DNA from 2 places in the Halomonas sp. KX33721 genome. Region 1 is predicted to be linked to the other one. Evidence: predicted binding sites of a transcription regulator. Region 1 holds the regulator's gene; the other holds the start of a gene.
The links. Region 1 encodes sigma-54, which starts transcription at its own class of promoters, with help from an activator protein. Its sites were predicted from a motif close to TGGCACNNNNNTTGCTNT; they were not measured.
Positions count from the first base shown of each region.

Region 2: a site for sigma-54 is predicted at 2,724-2,741, ahead of A3220_RS00110 (aminomethyltransferase family protein). Genes of this name have one in related genera too.

Region 1 covers NZ_LVIA01000012.1:24,449-28,485, forward strand. The annotation lists gene ptsN (PTS IIA-like nitrogen regulatory protein PtsN) at 1-248, opposite strand, end outside; gene raiA (ribosome-associated translation inhibitor RaiA) at 253-561, opposite strand; gene A3220_RS04245 (RNA polymerase factor sigma-54) at 659-2,074, opposite strand; gene lptB (LPS export ABC transporter ATP-binding protein) at 2,180-2,938, opposite strand; gene lptA (lipopolysaccharide transport periplasmic protein LptA) at 2,950-3,453, opposite strand; gene lptC (LPS export ABC transporter periplasmic protein LptC) at 3,462-4,034, opposite strand; gene A3220_RS04265 (HAD hydrolase family protein) at 4,034-4,037, opposite strand, start outside.
Region 2 covers NZ_LVIA01000001.1:25,475-29,511, reverse strand. The annotation lists gene A3220_RS00125 (glutamate synthase-related protein) at 1-3, opposite strand, end outside; gene A3220_RS00120 (glutamine amidotransferase family protein) at 7-924, opposite strand; gene glnT (type III glutamate--ammonia ligase) at 1,012-2,346, opposite strand; gene A3220_RS00110 (aminomethyltransferase family protein) at 2,863-3,996, shown strand.

The DNA of each region.
Region 1 (4,037 bases):
AGCTTTAAAAAGCCAGCAATGGGTGCGCTACAGTGAGGACTGCGAGCGTGGGGGATGGCAACCCCGTTGCCTATCCCCGTACTGCCTAGTCGCTCGCGGCCAATGAGTCGGCTAAACACCTCTTGGCTATCTAGGCTGGGTGTATTTTGGGCGATAAAGGTGCTGAAAAACTCCAGCACCCGTTTTTTGCTGCCCCCGGGAACGTCATAAAGCACGCGCTCCGGGGGGAGGATGGTTTCCAACGTCATTGAGTTAACGCACACCAGCGCCCTGGGCGCGAGCTTGTGCTTTTTCCTTATGTTTAACGAGTTGACGATCGATTTTGTCTGCTAGCGCATCAATAGCGGCATACATGTCGTTATCAAGCGCTTCGGCGTGAAGGTCTGCACCGGCAGCGTGCAGTGTGCAGGCTGCTTGCTGGCGCTCCTTCTCAACAGATAAGGTCACTTGCACCGTGGTAATGTTGTCGTAGTGGCGTTCAACGCGCTGCAGCTTTTCGTTAACGTAGTCGCGCAAGGCGTCAGTCAGTTCAACGTGATGACCAGTGATGTTTACTTGCATTGACGTGCTCCTTATCCATCGGACTGTACTTCGATTGTAACCCTTTTTACGCTATTGCAAAGCCCTTGCGTTGAGTTTGTTCATACGTACCGCTTAACTAGCGTAAACGGCGGCGCTCACTTGACGAGGGAATGCCCATTGACTCCCGATATTTTGCGACAGTACGCCGTGCAACGCTAATGCTCTCCTCTTCAAGCAGAGTCACCAAGCGGCTATCGGAGAGCGGTTTTCCTGAGGGCTCATCCTGAATCAGCTTTTTGATGCGGGCGCGAATGGCTGTGCTGGAGTGGCTGTCGCCGCCGTCTTGGCCGCTTACCTGGCTTGAGAAGAAGTACTTAAGCTCGAAAACGCCCCGCGGCGTGTGAATAAATTTCTGCGTGGTCACACGAGATATGGTGGATTCGTGCATCTCTACCGCTTCAGCAATATCCGCTAAAATCAGCGGTTTCATTGCTTCTTCGCCATGCTCCAGAAAGCCAATTTGGCGTGCAATAATTTCACGCCCAACTCGTAGCAGCGTGTCATTGCGACTCGATAAGCTTTTGATCAGCCAGCGGGCTTCTTGGAGGTGCTCTTTGAGGAACTGGTTGTCTTGGCTTTTGTCTGCGCGTTTGATCAAGCTGGCGTAGTCGGGCTGTATACGCAAGCGTGGTAGTGCTTCTGGATTGAGCTCTAAATGCCAACCTTCATTGTCGTGCCGAACGACTAGGTCGGGGGTGATGTAGCTGTCGTCGGTAACGCCATAGGTGCTCCCAGGGCGTGGGTCAAGGCTGCGAATTAAACGGATGACATCGTCAAGCTGCTCGTCATCAAGGCTTAAACGGCGCTTGAGAAGCCGCATATCGTCTTTGCCTAATGCTTCCAAAAACTGGCGAACCAGCCGTTTGGCGGGCATTAGCAGAGGGGTGTCCTCAGGTAGTGAGGCGAGTTGCAGCATCAGGCATTCACGCAGGTCTCGGGCAAAGACGCCGGTGGGCTCAAATTGCTGCAAGCGCAGCAGGGTATTTTCCACTTCCCGCTGGCTTAAGCTGTCATGGCCTTGGGCTTTTAATCCTTCCCGAATGTCATTAAGCGGCTGGGTGAGATAGCCGTTGGCATCCAGCGCATCAATCAGGCTTTCCGCGATGGCGTATTCTCGCGGGCTAAAGTCTGTCATGGCCAGTTGCCATAGCAGGTGGCCATGTAGGCTTTGTCCAGCGGCTTGGCGTTCGAAGTCGGGGCCTTCACTGTTGCCACCCAGGCTGCCTATGTCTTGATAGGTATCTGACCAGTCACTGTCGACGGAGAGTTCGTTGGGGATGCTCTCGGACCACTCAGCCTCTTGAGGCTCACTGACAGCCTGCTCGCCAAACTCATCTTCTTGCTCAAGCATGGGATTGGCATCTAGCGCTTGCTGAATTTCTTGACGAAGGTCCAGCGTCGATAGCTGAAGCAGGGCGATAGCCTGCTGCAGCTGAGGTGTCATGGTCAGCTGTGTGCCGATACGCAATTGGAGAGAAGCTTTCATGACCATCTGAGAACCACTCGTTAATCAGAAAGCTCCACCCTAGAGTGAGTTATGGCTTGGTGCAAGTGCAATAAGCATGCCACTAAAAGAAATGCTTCTGCAGGTCACTGTTTAAAGGCGGAAATCAGCGCCTAAATAGACATCTCGAACCTTCTGGTTGTTGAGGATTTCCTGGGCGTTTCCACTGGCAATGATGTGACCGTCGCCAACAATGTAGGCAATATCACAAATATCCAGCGTTTCACGAACGTTATGGTCGGTGATCAATACACCAATGTGGCGTTTCTTTAACGCTCGAATGATAGCTTTAATTTCCCCAACGGAAATCGGGTCAACCCCGGCAAAAGGTTCATCCAGCAGGATAAAGGCCGGTTCGGTGGCCAAAGAGCGGGCGATTTCAACACGGCGGCGTTCGCCCCCAGAAAGACTCATGCCTAAGTTGTCGCGTATATGAGTGATGTGAAAATCTTCAAGTAGTAACTCAAGTTGTGCTTCCCGGGCGCTTCGATCAAGCTCTTTGCGTGTCTCTAAAATGGCCATAATGTTGTCAGCCACGGAGAGCTTGCGGAAGATGGAAGCTTCCTGGGGTAGATAACCAATCCCTGCCATGGCGCGTTCATGCATAGGAGCATGAGTGAGGTCAAGGTCGTCAATGCCTACTTTGCCCGCATCCAATTTGACCAACCCCACAATCATATAAAACGAGGTGGTTTTACCTGCACCATTAGGGCCAAGTAGCCCAACCACGCTACCTTGAGTGATTTCCAGATTAATATCTTTAACCACACGGCGGCGCTTATAGCTCTTCGCTAAATGATGGGCGTAGAGCGTTTTTACTGGTGTGGGGGCTGGGGATGTTGATGCTGCCACGTGGCCACTTCCTATTGTTCGGGCTGAAGGGTCATACGAATACGCTGATTTTCACTGCCGCTAACGTCAGAGCGTGCTTGTACTACTTCTTGATCGATAAAGTACTCTAAACGTCCACCTTGGAAGTGATCTCCTTGCTGGGTCAGCTCAGCTTGGTCAATCAGCTCAACCCGGCGTTCGGAAACGTGATAAATAATCCGACGCGCCCAGCCTTCTATAGGGGTTTCTTGGTCTTCAATTTGGTTACGCAAGTAAGCACGCTCGCCCGTAGCGATGGCGCGAGACAACTCGCCAGCATTGTTACGCTGAATTTCGACACGCTCGCCGCGTAGCTGCATATTGCCTTGGCGAATGTCAACGTTACCGGTGTACACGGCTGTCCCTGCTCGTTGGTCAAGATCTAACCGGTCGGCCTCCACATGAATAGGCGCTTGGTTTTGTGCCGCTACAGGCAGTGCAATTGTGACAAGCGGCACGGCTAGGGCAAGAAGTACAGTGCGGATTAGAGCATTCATCGCGACTCCTAAGGGGAACGGGTGGCCGGCGGATGAACGCCGCGCACGTTGTTGGTTAAACGGACTTGGCTGTCATCCAGCCATACATCCATTCGGGAGGCTTCCATACGCTGAGGGGGCTGCTGCAACACTACGTGGGTGTCGCTCCAGGCATGCCGGGTGGTCCCGTCGTAGTTTAATAGTTCGCTATCAAGCTGCCACCCCTCTTCAGGCGCTAGTAGTCGCGCGGAGCCTGCCAATGTTAATGCTTGGGTTTCAGTATTGAGGGTGCCAGTGTTCGCCGTGGCGAGCCACTCACGTTGTTCGCTATCAAACAGCGTGGCACGGGGTGACAACACGTCAGTCATTGCCGTTTGCGGAGTATGCACCAGCCGTGGGGTTACCAGAGATTGCTGAATAGTGCCTGTTTCGCCAAATAGGGTAATTTCGGCATTCTCTAATACGTGCCCAGGTTCCTGGGCACGAGCTTCAGAGTCAATCTCAGTCTCCTGGGGGCCGCGAGGGTCTAGCCAAACCAGCACGCCGCCTAGGGCGATGACCATTGCCGTGATCCAGACCCGTTTTCTTACCCTAAAGCGCATTAT
Region 2 (4,037 bases), on a different contig from region 1:
CATTATCTAGGCGGCCTCCACCTTTGCACCGTCACGCTCCCACACATAAACTTTCGCTGGCTCCGGCTCCCACACCTTGGCTTCCTTGATGCCTGGCAGATCAGCCAAAGCGCGATACTCGGAGGCCATCGCCACGTAGTCATCGGTTTCCGCGATCACGGCAGGTTTGCAGGAGATAGGGTCGCGTACGACGGCAAATCCATCGCGCGTACCAATGGTGAAGGTAAAGAAGCCATCCAAATCTTTAAGGGCGCTTTTAAGGGCTTGATTCAGGGATTCACCCTTGGCCATCCGCCATGTGAGGTAGCCAGCCGCCACTTCGGAGTCGTTGTCAGTCTGAAAGCTAATACCCTGGCGCTTGAGCTTGTCGCGCAGACGGTTGTGATTGGAAAGCGAGCCGTTATGCACCAGACACAGATCCATTCCGGTCGAGAAAGGGTGACTGCCTTGCAGCGTGACAGCGCTTTCGGTGGCCATACGCGTGTGGCCAATCGCATGGCTGCCCCGCATATTTTTTAGCTTGTAACGCTCAGCCACCTCGGTAGGAAGCCCTACCCCCTTTAAAATCTCGATACTTTGTCCGGCGCTCATCACCCTGACATCCGGCGCATTTTCAACCAGCCAGCTCAGTACTTTATTCTCTTCGCTGGCTAGTTTAAGCACTGCCACGTTGGCGTTCTGAAACCAGCTGTCCAGGCTGCCAAAGGCGTCATTCAATTTATCGGCAAGTGTCTGCCAATCATAATGAGCATCGTCGCTTTGCAGCGTCAGTTTCACTCCGGCGTCATATTCATCGCCATACACAGCGAAACCTGCACTGTCCGGCCCACGGTCCGTCATGGCGATGAGCATCGGCTCGAACAACTCACCCAGCCGACTCTCTAACACTGGGTTTTTCAAATAAAGCCCGACTATTCCACACATAGTATTACCTCGCCTTATGCATCAATGCCTTTTCATCAGTACGTATAAATCAGACCTGTGCATCAGTGCATACAACCACATAGAGAATTAAAAGAATTCCGCGTAGCGCTGAATTTCCCAATCGCTGACCTGACTGCTGTAATCAGCCCACTCTTCACGCTTAACTTTGATGAATTCATCGGTAATTTCTTCCCCAAGCCCTTCGCGGAGCACGGAGTCTGCTTCCAAGGCGTCAATCGCCTCAGTGAGTGACTGGGGTAACATACCGATGTTTTGTTCGCGGCACTGGTCGGGTGTCAGTTCATATAAGTTGATATTTTGTGCCTTGCCGGGATCCAGTTGACGGTCAATCCCATCCAGGCCGGCAGCAATCAGAGCGGCATGAACCAAGTAAGGATTACAGCCAGCATCAGGTAGCCGAAACTCCAGCCGACCATAGGGAACACGCACCATCGCCGAGCGATTGTTATCACCATAGGTAATGAAAACAGGCGCCCAGGTCGCACCGCTGTTGGAGCCACCAGCGACCAGGCGCTTATAAGAGTTAACGGTGGGTGCTGCAAAGGCGCACAACGCTGGTGCATGGTGCAGAAGCCCACCAAGAAAGTGATAAGCCGTAGAGGAAAGGCCAAGATTCTGCGGGTCGCTGTCATCACCAAAGACATTATTGCCGTATTGATCTGCAATCGAGAGATGGAAATGCATACCGTTGCCTGGCCGATCAGCACGGGGCTTGGGCATAAAAGAGCACACCATTCCCAGCTCATTGGCAATCTCACCGGCGGCCATACGCACAAAGGTGAAACGGTCAGCGGAGGTCAGCGCATCACTAAAGGTGTAGTTGATCTCGAACTGGCCATTGGCGTCTTCATGGTCGATTTGGTACACATCGAAATCCACCGACTGAAGTGCTTCTACTAGCCGTTCAAGAAACTCCCGTGAGCGCGACAGACCTTTATAGTCGTAACACGGCTTGGCTAGGGTATCGCTCACATCCACTGGCAACAGTTCGCCAGCGGATCCGCGCTTGAACAGTGAAAACTCAGGCTCCAAACCGGTATTCAGCGTCCAGCCTTTATCGCCTAAACGCTGTAACTGACGCAGCAGCACGACCCGGCTGTCGAGGAGATGCGGCTCATCGTTGACGTAGCCACAGCAAGCCATGCGCGCGTAGTGCGGCTGCCAAGGCACAAGTGACAGAGAAGCCAGATCGCCGCGGGCCATAAAATCGGGGCCGTGTGGTTCCATACCTAGACCGGAGACCGCGAAACCAGCAAATCCCGCCCCCTTCTCGACAACATCCATCAAGCAGTTAGCTGGCACCGATTTGGTCTTGGCAGCGCCGTGTATATCAACGAACTGTGCCAGTAGATAGCGGACATTATTGTCCTTGATGAATTCAACAGCAGCTTCTGGAGACATGTTTTACCCTCGCAATCATTCCTTTCAAGAAACTATATTTCCCAAAAAGAAAAGCACTTAACATGCCAATATCTTTCCGCCACTGTTCAAAAAGTGGCTTAATAACGACTAAGCTATTGTTTATATGAATATAAATATTTATCTGGCGGTTATCGCTGCGCGCTCTACGTGCCTCTGTCTGTCTGCTTCCCCATGTTCTCCTGCTTCCCAACGGTGCAAGCCGTCCTAAAAGCGCACCAATAGAAACAATTTAATCGCATATGAAATTATTAACGCCATATCGGTTATTTTTTGCTTAAAAAATTCAAAATTTAAGCATTTGTTTTTTATATGAAAAAAAATTAGCGAATTCACCTCTGCGTCGTGGCATCGGGTTGTGGCAAGCATTTTGCTTAACTGAAAGGAATTAATATTTCCCTAAAAGAAAGCAAGGTGAGCGTAATTGCTTTCTGCATTAGCACTACCGCTTGCTGGGAAAACGGCCCTCAATGACTTGAACTTGTAAGGAGTACCGATATGACGACGTTATGGCGCACTTCAGCGCTCACCGAGCGACACCATGCCCTCGGCGCGACGCTGGAAGACTGGAACGGCATGGGCACTGCGTTTCGCTACGCCGGGCTGGATACCGCAGACCATCACGAAGCTATTCGCACCAAAGCTGGACTAATGGATGTATCCGGGCTCAAAAAGATTCATTGCGTTGGCCCCCATGCCAAGGTGCTTTTAGACCATGCCACTACGCGGGATATATCCAAGCTTTATCCCGGCAAGTCCGTATATGCCACCATGCTCAACGATGCGGGCAAGTTCGTTGACGACTGTATTGTTTACTGTTTAGCTCCGAATTCTTACCTGGTGGTGCACGGTACTGGGCTGGGCCACGAAATGCTCACCCAGGGAGCTCTGGGCCGGAACGTCAGCCTGATCTTTGACGATGATATTCATGACCTGTCACTCCAAGGCCCATTGGCCGTCGACTTTCTCGAAAAGCATGTAGAGGGTATCCGCGAACTGCGCTACTTCCACCACCTGCAGACTCGCCTATTCGGCTTTGACGTGATGATTTCACGCACCGGCTATACCGGCGAACGCGGCTATGAAATTTTCTGCAAGGCTAAGGACGCGCCCGCTGTCTGGGACGAAATACTCGAACAGGGGGCTTCCATGGGCATAGTGCCCTGTGGTTTCGAAACCCTCGACTGGCTGCGAGTAGAAAGTAACCTACTGTTTTATCCTGCCGATAACTCCGAGACATACCCCTTCCCCGACCAACCTGCCGGCGACACCCTATGGGAATTGGGCTTGGACTTCACTGTGTCCAAGGACAAGACCCAATTTCGCGGCGCAGGCGAGCACTTCAGGCTAGCGGGCAAGGAGCGTTTCAAAATCTTTGGTGTACTGATTGATTCTACGCAAGCGGCTCAGGCTGGTGACACCATTTGGGCGAATGATAAGCAGGTGGGCATCGTTACCGAAGGCATGTATTCCCGGCTTAGCGGGCGTTCCATGGCACTAGCACGCCTTGACGTGCCCTTTGCAGAACATGGCACGCCATTAGAGGTACGCGGCAGCTTACAAGCGAAGGCTAGCAGCCACAGTTTACCTTTCGACGATCCTGAAAAGCGCAAGCGTGTTGCCAAAGACTGAACATGGCAATCAACGTACATTGATGAACGCTCACTCAAGCA